DNA from 2 places in the Bacillus sp. KNSH39 genome. Region 2 is predicted to be linked to the other one. Evidence: predicted binding sites of a transcription regulator. Region 2 holds the regulator's gene; the other holds the start of a gene.
The links. The regulator Rex, encoded in region 2, represses fermentation and respiration genes when NADH is low (regulators of the CRP and FNR family bind a similar motif). The targets are predictions, from matches to a motif close to TTGTGAAATATTTCACAA.

Region 1: adhE (bifunctional acetaldehyde-CoA/alcohol dehydrogenase) is a predicted target of Rex. The motif match lies at 4,857-4,874, and genes of this name have one in related genera.

The regions. Positions count from the first base shown of each region.
Region 1 is NZ_JBQXYO010000001.1:2,772,289-2,781,970, reverse strand. Features, by position in the region: gene ACUL40_RS14215 (peptidoglycan D,D-transpeptidase FtsI family protein) at 1-148, shown strand, start outside; gene ACUL40_RS14210 (YrrS family protein) at 265-927, shown strand; gene ACUL40_RS14205 (YrzA family protein) at 962-1,177, opposite strand; gene ACUL40_RS14200 (class I SAM-dependent DNA methyltransferase) at 1,314-1,952, shown strand; gene mtnN (5'-methylthioadenosine/S-adenosylhomocysteine nucleosidase) at 1,967-2,662, shown strand; gene ACUL40_RS14190 (O-acetylserine dependent cystathionine beta-synthase) at 2,745-3,668, shown strand; gene ACUL40_RS14185 (bifunctional cystathionine gamma-lyase/homocysteine desulfhydrase) at 3,672-4,805, shown strand; gene adhE (bifunctional acetaldehyde-CoA/alcohol dehydrogenase) at 5,070-7,673, shown strand; gene ACUL40_RS14175 (YrhC family protein) at 7,800-8,027, shown strand; gene ACUL40_RS14170 (ABC transporter substrate-binding protein) at 8,185-9,132, shown strand; gene ACUL40_RS14165 (FecCD family ABC transporter permease) at 9,138-9,682, shown strand, end outside.
Region 2 is NZ_JBQXYO010000001.1:4,113,633-4,123,314, forward strand. Features, by position in the region: gene ACUL40_RS21175 (ABC-F family ATP-binding cassette domain-containing protein) at 1-1,844, opposite strand, end outside; gene ACUL40_RS21180 (redox-sensing transcriptional repressor Rex) at 2,032-2,661, shown strand; gene ACUL40_RS21185 (YdiK family protein) at 2,691-2,882, opposite strand; gene ACUL40_RS21190 (CPBP family intramembrane glutamic endopeptidase) at 2,879-3,628, opposite strand; gene groES (co-chaperone GroES) at 4,018-4,302, shown strand; gene groL (chaperonin GroEL) at 4,341-5,975, shown strand; purine riboswitch at 6,116-6,217, shown strand; gene guaA (glutamine-hydrolyzing GMP synthase) at 6,382-7,920, shown strand; purine riboswitch at 8,073-8,175, shown strand; gene ACUL40_RS21210 (NCS2 family permease) at 8,305-9,630, shown strand.

The sequences.
Region 1 (9,682 bases), 1.3 Mb from region 2:
TCGCTGGTTTGCAGGTTATTTTCCGTATGAGAATCCAAGATATGCTTTAGTTGTTGTTGATCTAGAGACTGATAGCAAAGTGAATAAAGTTACACCTACTTTTAAAGATATGGTGGGAGCAATCTATCAATTAGAGAATGAAAAGTAATCTTGCAATTTATAGTGAAATGTCTTCATTTCATGAAAATATCATTGTAAATGTTCAACCTTTCTAGATTTAATGTTACAATAGCAATTAGGAAAAACTGCATGGAGGTTTGGAGAATGGCAGGAGGATCAAGATTCCAACAGAAACAACAAAAACGTCGTCAAAACGGTGTTTTAAATATTGCAATCGCTATTGTATTACTATTAGTAGCTATTGTAGCATATCAATTGTTCGTTCCTAGTACGAAAGAGCAAGCATCTTCTACTGATAAGAAAGTCTCTCAACAAACAACAAAGAATGAGAAAGCTGGAAAATCAGAAGATAAAGAATCTGCTAAGAAAAAAGAAAAAGAACAAGAGCAAGCAGAAGCTAAGAAAAAAGCTGAAGAAGAGAAGCTAAAGGCTGAAGAAGAACAGAAAAAAGCTGAAGAAGAAGCGAAAGCTAACGAGAAAGTATCAGCTGAAAAAACTGTATCTAAGGCAAAAGAGGCTTACACAAAACCTTCTTGGAAAGCTGTAGGAACAGAACAAGGTTCATCACCGGCGATGACGTTTAAACAAGGGTCATCAGATTGGAATGAGATGCAAAGTGCAATTGCTGCAGGTGTTGAGATACCGAAAGAGCAATTAGTATTCCATTTTGTTGGAAGAGACAAAACTGGAAAGAGCAAAGCTTATGGTGATGTTCAAGATAAGCAAAGTGGGAAAAGATATTACGTAAATATTGATTGGGTAGACAATGAGGGCTGGAAACCAGTACTTGTTCAAACTCTAAACTAAAAAAGAGAAGCTCCTTAGGAGCTTCTCTTTTTTGTTAACGCAATTTCTTTAATTTAAAATGAACAACCGCGCTATAATACGGTCTTTTGCTTTCAGGATCCATAACCATTTGATGAGAGATGTGATGAACTTCAAGCATAAGTGCTTTATTATTATCGATTTGTTCACTAATTTTTCGTTCTAAAGAAGCTAAGTCTCCCGCTTCAAAAAATTCTACTTTATCTTCTAACATTTCAAAGGTAAATGACATGAAGACGGCCCCTCTCCTATGTAATCAACTATAGTGTAACAAAGAAAAGAAGGAAATACCATGTACATTTCAATTGACATTTTTAGAAAGAGGGAATATCATACTGATAAAACCGATAAGAAAAAGGGGAATTTTTATGGGCACAGAATTTAATGGTTTATTTGATGAGTGGGCTCATACGTACGACTCATTCGTACAAGGCGAGGATATACAATATAAAGAAGTTTTCGCCCATTATGAGGATATTCTAGAGGATGTAGTTAACAAGTCATTTGGTAATGTATTAGAATTTGGTGTCGGTACAGGTAATTTAACAAATAAATTATTACTTGCTGGCCGCACAGTTTACGGTATAGAACCGTCGCGTGAAATGCGTATGATTGCAAAAGAGAAATTGCCAAAAGAATTTTCGATTACAGAAGGTGATTTTCTTTCGTTTGAAGTCCCAAATTCAATTGATACCATTGTAAGCACCTATGCATTTCATCATTTAACAGATGATGAAAAAAATGTAGCGGTTGCGAAGTATAGTCAATTGCTAAACAAAGGTGGTAAAATAGTGTTTGCTGATACGATATTTGCAGATCAAGATGCATATGATAAGACTGTTGAAACAGCAAAACAAAGAGGTTTTCACCAGTTAGCAAACGATTTGCAAACGGAATACTATACACGTATTCCAGTTATGCAGACTATTTTTGAAAACAATGGCTTCCATGTAACGTTTACGAGATTAAATCATTTCGTTTGGGTAATGGAGGCAACTAAGCAATAGAAAGAGGGATTAGATTGAGAATTGCTGTAATTGGAGCAATGGAAGAAGAAGTACGTATTTTACGTGACAAATTAGAACAAGCAGAAACAGAAACGGTTGCTGGTTGTGAATTTACGAAAGGACTATTAGCAGGACATGAAGTAATCTTGTTAAAGTCTGGTATTGGTAAAGTAAATGCAGCGATGTCAACGACAATTTTATTAGAAAAATATAAGCCTGAAAAAGTAATTAATACTGGTTCAGCTGGTGGATTCCATCATTCTCTAAACGTTGGTGATGTAGTTATTTCCACTGAAGTTCGTCACCATGACGTAGATGTAACAGCATTTAACTATGAATATGGTCAAGTACCAGGAATGCCGCCTGGATTTAAAGCTGATGAGGCGTTAGTTGCATTAGCTGAGAAATGTATGCAAACTGAAGAAAATATTCAAGTTGTAAAAGGCATGATTGCAACAGGCGATTCATTTATGAGTGATCCGAACCGCGTTGCAGCCATCCGTGATAAATTTGAAAATCTTTATGCGGTAGAAATGGAAGCAGCAGCTGTCGCACAAGTATGCCACCAATATGAAGTTCCGTTTGTTATCATTCGCGCACTTTCTGATATTGCTGGTAAAGAATCAAATGTTTCATTTGATCAGTTTTTAGATCAAGCAGCTCTTCATTCTACAAACTTTATCGTAAAAGTGTTAGAAGAGTTAAAGTAATGTAACAAAAAGGCAACTGTCTCATATAAAGAAAATACATACAGTTGCCTTTTCTTTATTGGCAAACAAGGGGGAGAACACGATGAATGTATATCGTGGAGTTCATGAGTTAATTGGTCATACACCAATTGTAGAAATTACTCGTTTTTCACTTCCGAAAGGGGTCCGCTTATTTGCAAAGCTTGAATTTTATAACCCAGGCGGAAGCGTTAAGGATCGTTTAGGAAGAGAATTAATCGAAGATGCGCTAGAAAAAGGGCTTGTTACCCAAGGTGGAACAATTATTGAACCGACTGCTGGGAATACTGGTATTGGACTGGCACTTGCAGCATTAGAACATGATTTACGTGTTATTGTTTGTGTACCAGAGAAATTTAGTATTGAAAAACAAGAATTAATGAAAGCACTAGGTGCAACTGTCGTGCATACACCGACTGAGCAAGGAATGACCGGTGCAATTGCAAAAGCAAAAGAATTAGTAAATGAAATACCGAATTCATACTCTCCAAGTCAGTTCGCAAATGAGGCAAATCCTCGTGCATATTTTAAAACATTAGGACCTGAACTGTGGGACGCATTGAATGGAGAGATTAACATATTTGTTGCTGGAGCAGGAACTGGCGGTACGTTTATGGGGACTGCATCTTACTTGAAAGAAAAAAATATAGATATTAAAACAGTTATCGTAGAGCCAGAAGGATCTATTTTAAATGGTGGTAAGGCTGGTTCACATGAGACCGAAGGAATTGGACTGGAATTTATCCCCCCATTTTTGAAGACATCTTATTTTGATGAAATTCATACGATTTCTGATCGAAATGCATTTTTACGAGTGAAAGAATTAGCGCAAAAAGAAGGACTTCTCGTTGGAAGCTCTTCAGGAGCAGCATTTCATGCGAGCTTACTTGAGGCAGAGAAGGCAGCACCAGGTACAAATATTGTAACCATTTTTCCAGATAGCAGTGAGCGCTATTTAAGTAAAGACATATACAAAGGATGGGAATAAAAAATGAGAGCAAAGACAAAGTTAATTCATGGTATTCGCATAGGAGAACCTTCAACTGGATCTGTAAACGTACCGATTTATCAAACAAGTACGTACAAACAAGAAGCAGTTGGTAAGCATCAAGGATATGAATATTCACGTACAGGTAACCCAACACGTGCAGCTTTAGAAGAAATGATTGCTGTATTAGAAAATGGGCATGCTGGATTTGCATTTGGTTCAGGAATGGCTGCTATTACAGCGACAATTATGTTGTTCTCAAAAGGTGACCACGTTATTTTAACAGATGATGTGTATGGCGGAACATACCGCGTTATTACGAAAGTATTAAACCGTTTCGGTATTGAGCATACATTTGTAGATACAACAAACTTAGAGGAAGTTGAAGAAGCGATTCGTCCAAATACGAAAGCAATTTATGTAGAAACACCAACGAACCCACTACTAAAAATTACTGATATTAAGAAAATATCTACTCTTGCTAAAGAGAAAGACTTATTAACAATTATCGATAACACATTCATGACGCCATATTGGCAGTCGCCGATTTCTTTAGGAGCAGATATTGTGCTTCATAGTGCAACGAAATATTTAGGAGGTCATAGTGACGTAGTTGCAGGTCTAGTAGTTGTAAATAGCCCACAACTAGCAGAAGATCTTCACTTTGTACAAAACTCAACAGGCGGTATTCTTGGGCCACAAGATAGCTTCTTACTACTTCGTGGTTTAAAAACGTTAGGAATTCGTATGGAAGAACATGAAACGAATTCACGCGCTATTGCTGAGTTCTTAAATAATCATCCAAAAGTAAATAAAGTATATTACCCAGGTCTTGAATCACATCAAAACCACGAATTAGCAACAGAACAAGCAAATGGATTTGGTGCTATTATCTCATTTGATGTAGATAGTGAAGAGACATTAAATAAAGTACTTGAGAAATTGCAGTACTTTACACTTGCTGAAAGTTTAGGAGCAGTAGAAAGTTTAATTTCTATTCCATCTCAAATGACACATGCATCAATCCCAGCTGATCGCCGCAAAGAATTAGGAATTACAGATACATTAATTCGTATTTCTGTCGGTATTGAAGATGGTGAAGATTTAATTGAAGATTTAGCAAAAGCGTTAGCATAATAAAAAAATGCACTGCTCTATATTAGCAGTGTGTTTTTTTATTACATCATTTTGTGAAACATTTCACAAAATAGACATACACAAACGAAATGATTTCATGTATATTGAATTCAGGAAATGTTACTCACGAACAAACTTGTGAAAAATTTCACAAACAATTAAATTCATGTAGGAAAGCATCTCTATTTTTTTATGTTAATTGGGACTTATTTTGCCCCATAGGGACATATAAGGACCGTAATAGTAGAATAGGAGGAAATTTACATGGTAGTCAAAGAGAAAGTTGTAAATGAAATGCAGGAAGTAAAAAAGATGATTGATACGCTAGTAAATAATGGTCAACAAGCTTTACAAGCATTAGAAAGTTTTACACAAGAGGAAATTGACAACATTGTTCATGAAATGGCATTAGCAGGTGTTGATCAACATATGCCGCTAGCAAAATTGGCAGTTGAAGAAACCGGCCGTGGTGTATATGAAGACAAATGCATTAAAAATATTTTTGCCACTGAATATATTTGGCATAGTATAAAGCAAGATAAAACGGTAGGAATTATTCACGAAGATTCTCATGAAGAAGTAATAGAAATCGCGGAACCTGTCGGTGTGGTAGCTGGGGTAACGCCAGTAACGAATCCAACGTCGACAACAATGTTTAAAGCGTTAATTGCGATAAAAACAAGAAATCCAATTATTTTCGCATTTCATCCTTCCGCACAAAAATGTTCTGTGGCAGCGGCGAAAACAGTATATGATGCAGCGATGAAAGCTGGTGCACCAAAACACTGTATTCAATGGATTGAAAGACCGTCTGTTGAAGCGACGAAACAATTAATGAACCATGATGGTGTAGCACTCGTTCTAGCAACTGGAGGCGCTGGTATGGTTAAATCAGCTTACTCTACTGGAAAACCAGCGTTAGGCGTTGGTCCTGGTAATGTACCGTGTTATATAGAAAAATCAGCACATGTAAAACGAGCTGTGAATGATTTAATTTTATCGAAAACATTTGATAATGGTATGATTTGTGCATCGGAACAAGCAATCATTGTCGATAAAGAAATCTATGATGATGTTAAAACAGAAATGATTGAAAACAATTGTTATTTTGTAACAGAAGAAGAAAGAAAAAAATTAGAAAAGCTTGTTATAAATGAAAATACATGTGCAGTAAATAGTGATATTGTAGGGAAATCAGCACAGTATATTGCCGATTTAGTTGGGATTACTGTTCCTGAACATACAAAAATGCTTGTAGCTGAAATTCAAGGTATCGGAGCAGCATATCCGTTATCTCGTGAGAAACTGAGTCCAGTATTAGCTTGTGTGAAGGCGAATTCATTAGAAGAAGGATTTACATATTGCGAAGAAATGTTGAACCTAGGTGGTTTAGGACATTCAGCAGTTATCCATTCTACAAATAAAGATGTGCAAAAGCAATTTGGGTTACGTATGAAAGCTTGCCGTCTCATTGTAAATGCACCTTCATCACAAGGTGGAATAGGGGATATATATAATGGATTTATTCCATCACTTACACTTGGTTGTGGTTCATACGGAAAGAATTCAGTTTCCCAAAATGTAACAGCCACTCATTTATTAAATATAAAAAGGCTGGCAAATAGAAAAAAGAATATGCAGTGGTTCAAATTGCCACCAAAAATTTATTTTGAAAAACATGCTACAGCTTATTTAGCAAATATGCCTAACATTTCACGTGCATTTATTGTAACGGACCCTGGAATGGTTGAACATGGCTATGTCGATACAGTCGCGCACTATTTAAACAAGCATGCAAATGATGTGAAAGTTGAAGTTTTCTTTGAGGTCGAACCAGATCCATCAGATGAAACTGTTTTTAAAGGTGCGGAAATGATGAGAAGCTTTAAGCCAGATGTAATTATCGCACTTGGTGGTGGTTCAGCTATGGATGCAGCAAAAGGAATGTGGTTATTCTATGAGCATCCAGAAACGACATTCTATGGCATTAAACAGAAGTTTTTAGATATAAGAAAACGTACATGTAAATATCCGGAATTAGGAAATAAGGCGCAGTTTGTTGCGATTCCAACGACATCAGGAACGGGATCAGAAGTGACACCATTTGCGGTTATTACAGATAAGAAAAATAATATAAAGTATCCGCTTGCAGATTATGAATTAACACCAGATGTAGCAATTGTTGATCCGCAATTTGTAATGACAGTACCACCACATGTAACAGCAGATACTGGTATGGATGTTTTAACACATGCAATTGAGGCGTATGTGTCTGTTATGGCAAATGACTATACAGATGGATTAGCATTAAAAGCTATTGATCTCGTATTCAAATATTTACCGAGAGCATATAAAGATGGAAATGATGAAGAAGCAAGAGAAAAAATGCATAACGCTTCTGCAATTGCAGGTATGGCATTTGCAAATGCTTTCCTCGGTATTAATCACAGCTTAGCACATAAAATTGGACCAGAATTCCATATTCCGCACGGACGCGCAAATGCCATTCTAATGCCGCATGTAGTCCGCTATAATGCTATTAAGCCAAGAAAACACGCATTGTTCTCAAAATATGAGCACTTTGTGGCAGATGAAAGATATGCACATATAGCGAGAATGCTCGGGCTTCCAGCAAGCTCGGCAGCAGAAGGGGTGGAATCACTCGTCAAAGCAATTATTGAGCTTGGAAAAAGCTTAAATATTAATATGAGTATTGCAGGACAAGGAGTAGATAAAGAGCAATTTGAAGAGGTTGTTGGAGTATTAGCAGAAAGAGCTTTTGAAGATCAATGTACAACTGCTAATCCAAAGTTGCCGCTTATTTCAGAACTGAAAGAAATTTATATGGAAGCATATAAAGGTGAATAATGATTAAAAAAGAGCCGCAGTAAAGCGGCTCTTTTTTTATTGGAAAACATCTCCCAGAATGCCTGTATTTACTGGTCTTTCAGTTTCATAGAATATGATACAGTGAAATGGAGGAGTGAGAATATAATGAAAGAATTAAAAGGAAAAATAGAAGACTATACTCGGTTCGGACAAATTCTTCTCGCTGTAAGTACATTGTTAATGGTTGGCTTGTTGATTCCGAATGGAGCAAAAGAGACAATCCAATTTTTTGTTATGATGGGGAGCATCGTTATATTTTTAAGTTTATCGTTCTTTTTCTTTCAGCGTGTGAAAGTGATGCGTGACCAGCTAGAGGAAAATGAATGTGAATAATATTGTTAACTAGAGCGCGGCGAAAAGAAAAAATCTTTTTGTCACGCTTTTTGTTTTTTGTAGAAAAATGTATGCGTTTCATGTTGACAATGATAATCCTTATCAATTAAAGTAGAATAGTAGTTAATGATTATCATTATCAATTAGAGGTGAAGGAATGAAAAAATCTATTACGCTATTTACAGCGATTTTATCTATTTTTTTCTTGTTAATAGGTTGCAGTGCCAAAGGGGACGAAAAAGCGTCTGCAACCAAAACAGAAAAAGGAAAAGAGAAAATCGAAATTACCGACCTATCAGGAAGAAAGGTAACATTCGATAAAGTGCCAGAAAGTTTTGCAACATTAAGTATGGGGGACATGGATATTATTCATGCTTTAGGTGGAAAAATAGTAGGTCGCCCGGATACGAAATTAACTCTTCCAGAGGAGTTAAAGAAAGCACAAGTAATTGGGAATGCACATCAACCGAATTTTGAGCAAATTGCTAGTTTAAAGCCCGATGTACTTGTTGCTAACAATGGATTCCAAAAGAATGTGCCAACGGTTGAAGGACAAGGAACGCAAGTTATCATTTCTTCTGCGAATTCTGTACAAGATATTCAAAAGAATATTGAATTATATGGAACGGTAATGAAGAAAGAAGATAAAGCAAAAGAAATTAATCAAAAAATGAATGATCAAATGAAGAAATATGAGAAAAAGAGCGATGTGAAAGCATTGCTAGTGTATGGCGCACCAGGTACTTATTTAGCGGCATTACCAACATCTTTATCAGGTGATATTTTAGAAAAAACAGGAGGAAAAAATATTGCTTCTGATTTTCCAGAAACGAAAGAATATCCGCAATATGCACAGCTAAGTGTAGAACGTATTATTGAGGCGAATCCAGATGTGATTTATTTAATTACACACGGAGATCCAAAAAGTGTGAAAAAAGCATTCGAAGGCGAAATGATGAAAAATGAAGCGTGGAAAAATTTAGAGGCAGTAAAACAAAACCGCGTAGTTATTTTGCCACCTAATTTATTTGGATCTAATCCTGGTACAAAAGTTACAGAAGCAATGGACTTTATGTATAAAAGTATACAAGATGTAAGGAAATGATACGTATGGAAAGTAGTGAAGTAGTAAGAGAAAAGGAACATCCTTTTGCGAAAAAAAGATGGATAATAGCAGTTACTTTAGTTATATTAACAATCCTAGGTCTCTTGTACGGTCTTTTCGCAGGAAGTTTATCCTTTTCTATACGAGATATTTTAACAGGTATACAAGAGGAAGGTTCGACAGTTCATCGAATTGTATGGGATCTTCGCATACCGAGAGTGCTTATTGGGTTTATAGTAGGAACATGTTTAGCTGCATCTGGTACACTGCTACAAGGGGTTATGAGAAACCCTCTTGCAGATCCTGGTATTATCGGAGTTTCATCTGGAGCAGGCTTTGTAGCAATTGTCATCATGATTTTATTCCCACAGCATCTAGCTTTTTTACCACTAGGGGCGTTTTTAGGAGCTTTCATAACAGCGATGGTTATTTATGCTTTATCATGGCAAAAAGGGGCACCACCTTCAAGAATCGTCTTAGTAGGGGTGTCGATCAATGCATTAATTGGTGCAGCAACGTCAGCATTAATGTTATTACATAGTGACAAAGT
Region 2 (9,682 bases):
GCTTTTTCATAATCTGCATATATTTCTGGTAAGCAAAGTTGATCTTCTAACGTAGCAATTTCTTCTTCTAATTCCACTATACTTTGTTCTAGCTCTTCAATTTTTCTAGTGCGTTGACGCTCTAGTTTTTTACGCTCTTTTTCTTCTAAATAATTTAATTTCTCTTGTGCAATCACCTTTTGAACAGGAACGTCACTTTCTTGCTGTTCAAGTTCTGCACGTTCAATCATTTCATTTTTCTTTTCAACGTAGTAATCGTAATCCCCTAAATATTCCTGTGCACCTTCTGTTGATAACTCAACCACAGTCGTTGTTACACGGTTAATAAAGTAGCGGTCATGTGAGACGAATAGAAGAGTCCCTGGGTAATCAATTAAAGCATTCTCCAAAATCTCTTTACTATTTAAATCAAGGTGGTTCGTAGGCTCATCTAGAATTAACAAATTTGACTTTTGCATCATAAGTTTTGCAAGAGCTAATCGAGCTTTTTGTCCACCACTAAGGGAAGATACTGGTTTCAGTACATCATCTCCTGTGAATAAAAAATTCCCAAGTATAGTACGGATTTCTTTTTCCGGTTGCAGTGGATATTCATCCCATAGTTCATTTAAAACCCGTTTAGAAGATGTTAAGTTTGCTTGTTCTTGATCATAATAACCAACAGATACATTTGATCCGAAAGAAACATCACCATTTAATAGTGGTAACTTATTCACAATGGATTTTAACAATGTGGATTTCCCAATTCCGTTTGGACCAACTAAAGCAACACTATCTCCGCGAGTTAAGCGCATAGTTACATGTTCAATTATAGGGTTTTCATCATAGCCGATGGTTGCATCATTTACTTGTAAAACATCATTTCCACTTTGTTTTTCAATATCGAAGTGGAATGATGCTGACTTAGAATCCCCTAATGGTCTCGTTAATAATTCCATTCTGTCTAGTTGTTTCCGGCGACTTTGAGCACGTTTCGTTGTAGAAGCGCGAGCTATATTCTTTTGAACGAAGTCCTCAAGTTTTGCGATTTCATCTTGTTGTTTTTCGTAACGTTTCATTTCTTGCTCATATAATGCTGATTTTAAGTCTAAATATTTACTGTAGTTACCAACAAATCGTCTGCTTTCTTTATTCGAAATTTCATATACTTGTGTAACGAGTTTGTCTAAGAAATAACGGTCATGTGAGACGATTAATATTGCGCCAGGATAACCTTGCAAATATTGCTCAAGCCATGTTAATGTTTCGATGTCTAAATGGTTTGTAGGCTCGTCCAAAATAAGTAAGTCTGGTTTTGTTAATAATAATTTCCCGAGAGCTAATCTTGTTTTTTGCCCGCCGCTTAAAGTAGAGATCGTCGTCTGGTGCGTTTCAACTGGGAAGCCAAGGCCGCTTAAAATGGAGCGAATATCCGCTTCATATTGATATCCACCTTGATCTTTATAATTGAGTTGTAGTTGGTCATAATCAGCTAACAATCTTTCATATGTAGCTTCGTTTGAAAAGTTTTCTTCTTTTCCCATTTCTTGCTCAAGCCTTCGAAGTTTTGTCTCCATTTGCTGTAAGTGGGTAAAGACGGTTAGCATTTCATCCCAAATTGTTAAAGACGTTTCTAGTCCAGTATTTTGAGCTAAATATCCGATTGAGACATCTTTCGGTTTTATAATTTCGCCACCATCATGAGATAATTCACCAGCGATAATTTTTAATAATGTAGATTTTCCTGCTCCATTCCTTCCAACTAATGCGATACGATCTTTTGTTTGTACTTCCAATTTTATGTTTGCAAGAATCGTTTCTGCACCGTATAATTTCGAAAGCGCGTTTACTTGTAATAAAATCAATGTTTTCACCTCAAATAATTTCTTAACTTTGCCATGTTTATATTTCTCAATCATACTAAAAATAGTGTATAGTTTAAAATAAAGAGAGAATACTTCTTCTCTTTATTATACAAGGAATTTAATGAGTGCTAAACTTCTGTATTTGATTAAAGTATATGAATAAAGATAGGAAGAGAGGAGAGGTCATATGGATCAGCAAAAGATTCCACAAGCCACTGCTAAAAGATTGCCTCTATACTATCGATTTATCCAAAACTTATCTCTTTCTGGTAAGCAGCGTGTTTCATCGGCCGAATTGAGTGAGGCAGTAAAAGTAGATTCCGCAACAATACGAAGAGATTTTTCGTATTTTGGAGCGTTAGGGAAAAAGGGATATGGATATAACGTAAATTATTTATTATCATTTTTCCGCGAAACACTTGATCAAGATGATATAACACGTGTAGCACTTATTGGAGTAGGTAATTTAGGGACCGCTTTCTTACATTATAATTTCACGAAAAACAATAATACAAAAATTGAAATGGCATTTGATGTTAGTGAAGAGAAAGTTGGAACAGAAATCGGGGGCATTCCTGTATATCATTTAGATGAATTAGAAGAGAGATTATCAAATGATATACAAGTGGCAATATTAACAGTACCGGCTACAGTAGCACAAGCTGTAGCAGATAGATTAGCTGAAACAAGCGTGCACGGTATTTTGAATTTCACACCAGCGCGATTAAACGTATCAGAGAATATTAGAATTCATCATATTGACTTAGCTGTAGAGTTACAAACATTAGTTTACTTTTTGAAAAACTATCCACAATAAAACGCAGAGGAAGCGACCTCTGCGTTTTATTATTGTTTCTTCTTTGTGAATTTAACTAATATAAGGCGAAGTGCCAAATTAAAATCAATTGTTGCCATAACTGCAAATAGTATTGTCCACATATTCCAGATTGTATCTGTCACGTTCGTAATGGCGAAGCGTGTAAAGATACATCCAAGAAGGAAGTATAGTGCAGCCATGAACAATGGTGAGTTTCTCATACAAAAAATCCTCCGATAAAGCCTTGCATTTTTTCAGCTTCTTTAATCATTTCTTGAATTTGTTCATTGCTCATAAAAATTTGCCCAATAGCGACTAATGTATTCATCGCAACATGAGCTGCAATCGGAACGATAATACGTTTCGTCTTCACATATAAGAAGGCAAATACGAGCCCCATAGCAGTGTATACCAATAAGTGAGTAAAATCAAAATGAATTGCTGCGAATACAAGCGAACTAATGATAGCTGCGATAAAGAAGTTAAACTTCTTATAAAGCGTGCCGAATAGAATTTTTCTAAATACGATTTCTTCTAAGATAGGTCCAATTATAGAAACAACAATAAGGAACCAAGGTGTCGTTCTTGCAATTTCCATAAGTTTCATTGTATTTTCTGAACCTTGTTTAATTCCTAGCAGCTGCATCTCGATCATACCGGCAACTATTTGTGAAAAGAAAGCTAAGAAGAACCCGATAAAAATCCATCCAATAGTAGCTGGAACAGAAGAGCGCATTGCATCTAAATGCCTGTCACGAATATCTGTTCTAAGTAACCAAAGTACGATACATAATGCAACAAAGAAGCTAATAATTGCCCAGTGTCCTGTTATGATTTGTCCTTTTTCCTCAATGGTAAATCCTCTATTATCATAGAGTCCTGTTTTTAGGAGAAGTGGTAATCCAACAACGCCAGATAACTGCATTAAAATGTATGTAACGATAATCCACCAGTATTGTTTCTTCAAATGGTTTAACCATCCTTTCTAACTATAGTGTATGAGATAAGTTAGGATAACATGTAAATATGCTACCTACGATATAAACCTCTTGAATTATGTTTTTTTCGTAAATCCTTATTTGAAATTATAATAGAAGACAGGAGAAAGTTGTATGTGTAGCGAAAACAACTTAGGGTGTCCTTTCATATTGTAACATACGAGCAGTGGAAACAACGATTCATATAGTAAAGGCAGTATTGTATATAGAAAGTTTATATAGTGATTTGCGAAAAAATTATGATTTTTTTACTTGCAAAAGAAATTGAGATTATTTATTATTATAAGTGTGTTAGCACTCGGATGACTTGAGTGCTAATAAAAGAAATTTACATAACAAAATGAGGAGGTTATTGTTCATGCTAAAGCCATTAGGTGATCGCGTTGTAATTGAGCTTGTTCAAGCAGAAGAAAAAACAGCAAGTGGTATCGTATTACCAGATACTGCAAAAGAAAAACCACAAGAGGGTAAAGTTGTTGCAGTAGGTACTGGTCGAGTGCTTGAGAATGGTGAGCGTGTTGCTTTAGAGGTAGCAGCAGGTGATCTTATCATCTTCTCAAAATATGCAGGTACTGAAGTGAAATATGAAGGTACAGACTACTTGATTTTACGTGAAAGTGACATTTTAGCAGTTATCGGTTAATTATATAAATCTTAAAAAATCCAAGGGGGTCAATTATTATGGCAAAAGATATTAAATTTAGTGAAGAAGCACGTCGTTCGATGCTTCGCGGTGTCGACACTCTTGCAAACGCAGTAAAAGTTACGCTTGGACCAAAAGGTCGTAACGTTGTACTTGAGAAAAAATTTGGTTCACCACTTATTACAAATGATGGTGTAACAATCGCAAAAGAAATCGAATTAGAAGATGCATTCGAAAACATGGGTGCGAAATTAGTAGCAGAAGTTGCTAGCAAAACAAATGACGTAGCTGGTGACGGAACAACAACTGCAACTGTATTAGCGCAAGCTATGATTCGTGAAGGTCTTAAAAACGTAACAGCTGGTGCGAACCCAATGGGTCTTCGTAAAGGTATCGAAAAAGCTGTTACTGCTGCAATTGAAGAATTAAAAACGATTTCTAAACCAATCGAAGGCAAATCTTCTATCGCACAAGTAGCTGCTATTTCTGCAGCTGACGAAGAAGTAGGTCAATTAATCGCTGAAGCAATGGAGCGCGTTGGTAACGACGGCGTTATTACTTTAGAAGAGTCTAAAGGATTCACAACAGAATTAGACGTAGTAGAAGGTATGCAATTTGATCGTGGATATGCATCTCCTTACATGATTACTGATTCTGACAAAATGGAAGCAGTTCTTGATAACCCATACATCTTAATTACTGACAAAAAGATTTCTAACATTCAAGAAATCTTACCAGTATTAGAGCAAGTGGTACAACAAGGTAAACCACTTCTTATCATTGCTGAAGATGTAGAAGGCGAAGCTTTAGCTACATTAGTAGTGAACAAACTTCGTGGTACATTCAACGTAGTAGCTGTTAAAGCTCCTGGATTTGGTGACCGTCGTAAAGCAATGCTAGAAGATATCGCAATCTTAACAGGTGGCGAAGTAATCACTGAAGAATTAGGTCGTGACTTAAAATCTGCTACAGTTGAATCTTTAGGACGCGCTGGTAAAGTTGTTGTTACAAAAGAAAACACAACTGTAGTTGAAGGTGTAGGAAGCACAGAACAAATCGAAGCTCGCATCGGTCAAATCCGTGCGCAATTAGAAGAAACAACTTCTGAATTCGATCGTGAAAAATTACAAGAGCGTCTTGCTAAACTAGCAGGTGGCGTAGCAGTAATTAAAGTAGGTGCAGCAACTGAAACTGAGTTAAAAGAGCGCAAACTTCGCATTGAAGATGCACTTAACTCAACTCGTGCAGCAGTAGAAGAAGGTATCGTTGCAGGTGGTGGTACTTCACTTATGAACGTATACACAAAAGTAGCTTCTATCGTAGCTGAAGGCGACGAAGCAACAGGTATCAACATCGTACTTCGCGCACTAGAAGAGCCAGTTCGTCAAATCGCAATCAACGCTGGTCTAGAAGGATCTGTAGTTGTAGAGCGTCTAAAAGGCGAAAAAGTAGGCGTTGGTTTCAACGCAGCTACTGGCGAATGGGTTAACATGCTTGAGTCTGGTATCGTAGATCCAGCTAAAGTAACTCGTTCTGCACTTCAAAACGCAGCATCTGTTGCAGCTATGTTCTTAACAACTGAAGCTGTAGTTGCTGACAAGCCAGAACCAAATGCACCAGCAATGCCTGACATGGGCGGCATGGGCATGGGCGGTATGGGCGGAATGATGTAATTCCGTTTGTCCTAAAAAACATCCATTTCTATATAGAAATGGATGTTTTTTTATGTTTTTTAGAAAAGGAAATGAATTTCTGTAGAATTTTGTCGCTTTCTCTCTTGACCATATTGATACTTCATTGTTAGAATCTAGGAAGATAATATAAAACGATCCTTCATATATCCTCAATGATATGGTTTGAGAGTCTCTACCGGGTTACCGTAAACAACCTGACTATGAAGGCAGTGTGTCTTATATTTATAAAGAGCGGAGACTATCTTTCTTTATAAAGCCAGACCCCTGCCTTTTCTTTGTTATGAGACTAGAGGCGGAGGACTGGCTTTTTTTATTATATTGGTAATGCTTTTCGCCAAATTGGTGAAAATATTTATATACGAGAACTAACGTTGGGGTGATTATTTTGAAGAAACAACACGATACAATTATCGTTTTAGATTTTGGAAGTCAATACAATCAGTTAATAGCACGTCGAATTCGTGAGTTCGGTGTATACAGTGAACTTCATCCACATACAATTACTGCAGAAGAAATTAAAGCAATGAATCCAAAAGGGATTATTTTCTCTGGTGGACCAAATAGTGTATACGGTGAAGGTGCATTACATTGTGATGAAAAAATCTTTGAACTAGGTTTACCAATCTTCGGTATTTGTTACGGTATGCAGCTTATGACGCAACACTTCGGTGGTAAAGTAGAGCGTGCAAATCACCGTGAGTACGGAAAAGCTGTTCTTAAAGTAGAGAACGAATCAAAATTATATGCGAACCTTCCAGAAGAGCAAGTTGTATGGATGAGCCATGGCGACTTAGTAACTGGTTTACCTGAAGGATTCGTAGTAGATGCAACAAGTGAGTCTTGCCCAATTGCTGGTATGAGCAATGAAGCGAAAAACTTATACGGTGTACAATTCCACCCAGAAGTACGTCACTCTGAGCACGGTAACGATTTAATTAAAAACTTCGTATTCGGTGTATGTGGTTGTTCTGAAGGATGGAACATGGAGAACTTTATTGAAGTAGAATTAGAAAAGATTCGTGAAACTGTTGGAGACAAAAAAGTACTATGCGCACTTAGTGGCGGTGTAGACTCTTCTGTTGTAGCAGTATTAATTCATAAAGCAATTGGTGATCAATTAACATGTATTTTCGTTGACCACGGTTTACTTCGTAAAGGTGAAGCAGAAGGCGTTATGAAAACATTTAGCGAAGGCTTCCATATGAACGTTATTAAAGTGGATGCAAGAGACCGCTTCATGGACAAGTTAAAAGGTGTAGAAGATCCAGAACAAAAACGTAAAATCATCGGTAACGAATTCATTTACGTATTTGATGATGAAGCGTCAAAATTACAAGGTATGGACTTCTTAGCGCAAGGTACACTTTACACAGATATCGTTGAGAGTGGTACAGCAACTGCGCAAACAATTAAATCTCACCATAACGTTGGTGGACTTCCAGAAGACATGCAGTTCAAATTAATTGAGCCTTTAAACACGTTATTTAAAGACGAAGTACGTGTATTAGGATCTGAATTAGGAATTCCTGATGAAATCGTATGGCGTCAACCATTCCCAGGACCGGGTCTTGGTATTCGTGTATTAGGTGAAATCACAGAAGAGAAATTAGAAATCGTTCGTGAATCTGATGCGATTTTACGTGAAGAAATTATTAAAGCGGGCTTAGACCGTGAAATCTGGCAATACTTCACTGCGCTTCCTGGTATGCGTAGCGTAGGTGTTATGGGTGACGAGCGTACTTACGATTACACAGTAGGTATCCGTGCGGTAACATCTATCGACGGTATGACAGCTGACTGGGCACGTATCCCTTGGGACGTATTAGAGAAAATCTCTGTACGTATCGTAAACGAAGTAAAACACGTTAACCGTATCGTGTATGATGTAACGAGTAAGCCACCAGCAACTATTGAGTGGGAATAGTATTTATAAAAAGGTCCATCTATTGCTTATACATAGGTGGATCTTTTTTATTTTGGTGTTAATACGAACAAAACTATAAAAGTTTATAAAAACGTTCGTTTTTAAATTGACAAAACTACTTCGTCGAGTTAATATGATTATGTAATTCAAACAAAAAGTGAATATTATAGCCGTCGTATAATATCGGGGATATGGCCCGAAAGTTTCTACCTAGCTACCGTAAATGGCTTGACTACGAGGCGTTTTTATAAAGGTGAGGGGAATCTTATCTTTATTCATAGAACGCTTCCATGTATATATGCAATGGAAGCCTTTTTTGTTTCTCGGGATAAAAGAGGGCTAGGAGAAATACGGCGAGTAATCATATAACGGGGGAAACGTAGGATGAAACGCTATTTTCAGTTTGATGAGCTCGGTACGAATTATAAGACTGAGTTCATAGCAGGGTTAACGACATTTCTATCTATGGCTTACGTACTATTTGTCAATCCTGCTACGCTGTCGCTTGGAAATGTTAAAGGGTTACCACCAGGTACAGGGATGGATCCAGGTGCAGTATTCGTTGCTACGGCATTAGCGGCAGCGATCGGTTCGTTAATTATGGGTATTTTCGCGAAGTATCCAATTGCTTTAGCGCCAGGTATGGGAATTAACGCGTTCTTTGCTTATACAGCAGTGTTAACGATGGGGATTCCATGGCAAACAGCAATTGCCGGAACATTAATGTCAGGTATTATCTTTATTATTCTTACTGCTTCAGGTATTCGTGAAAAAATCATCAATGCAATTCCATCGGAGTTAAAGTTTGCAGTAGCAGCAGGTATCGGATTGTTCATTGCATTTCTTGGATTCCAAAATGCCGGAATTATCGTGAAGAATGATGCAGTTCTTGTTGGGTTGGGGGACTTAACAAAGGGTACAACGTTACTAGCAATCTTCGGGGTTGTTACTACGATCATCTTCATGATTAAGAAAATTAATGGTGCAGTATTTTACGGTATGATTCTTACAGCGATCTTAGGAGTAGCAACAGGATTAATTGATACTCCGAAAGCTGTGGTGGGAGCAATACCGAGTCTAGAACCAACGTTCGGCGTGGCGTTAACGCACTTCGGAGATATTTTCACAGTTCAAATGGGGATTGTTATTATAACGTTCTTCTTTATCGATTTCTTTGATACAGCAGGTACGCTTGTAGCGGTTGCAAATCAAGCAGGATTAATGAAGAACAATAAATTACCACGTGCAGGAAAAGCGTTATTTGCAGATGCGATTGCAACTGTAATTGGTGCGATCTTGGGTACATCAACAACAACGTCTTACATTGAATCGTCTGCAGGGGTAGCAGCAGGAGGACGTTCTGGATTTACAGCAGTTGTAACAGCAGGATTCTTTTTACTGGCACTATTCTTCTCGCCATTACTAAGTGTTGTAACGCCAGCTGTAACGGCGCCGGCTTTAATTATTGTAGGAATCTTGATGGTTTCTTCCTTAGGGGAAATTGATTGGAAGAAATTCGAGATTGCAGTGCCAGCATTCTTTACAATTATCTCTATGCCACTTACGTATAGTATCGCAACTGGGATTGCGATTGGATTTATCTTCTATCCAATTACAATGGTTGTGAGTGGTCGTCGTAAAGAGGTTCATCCGATTATGTATGTTATGGGAGTTTTATTCGTACTATATTTCATCTACGTTCGTAAATAAAAGGGGTTTTTTAAAGGTCTAGACTTAAGGGGAGTCTAGACCTTTTTTGCGT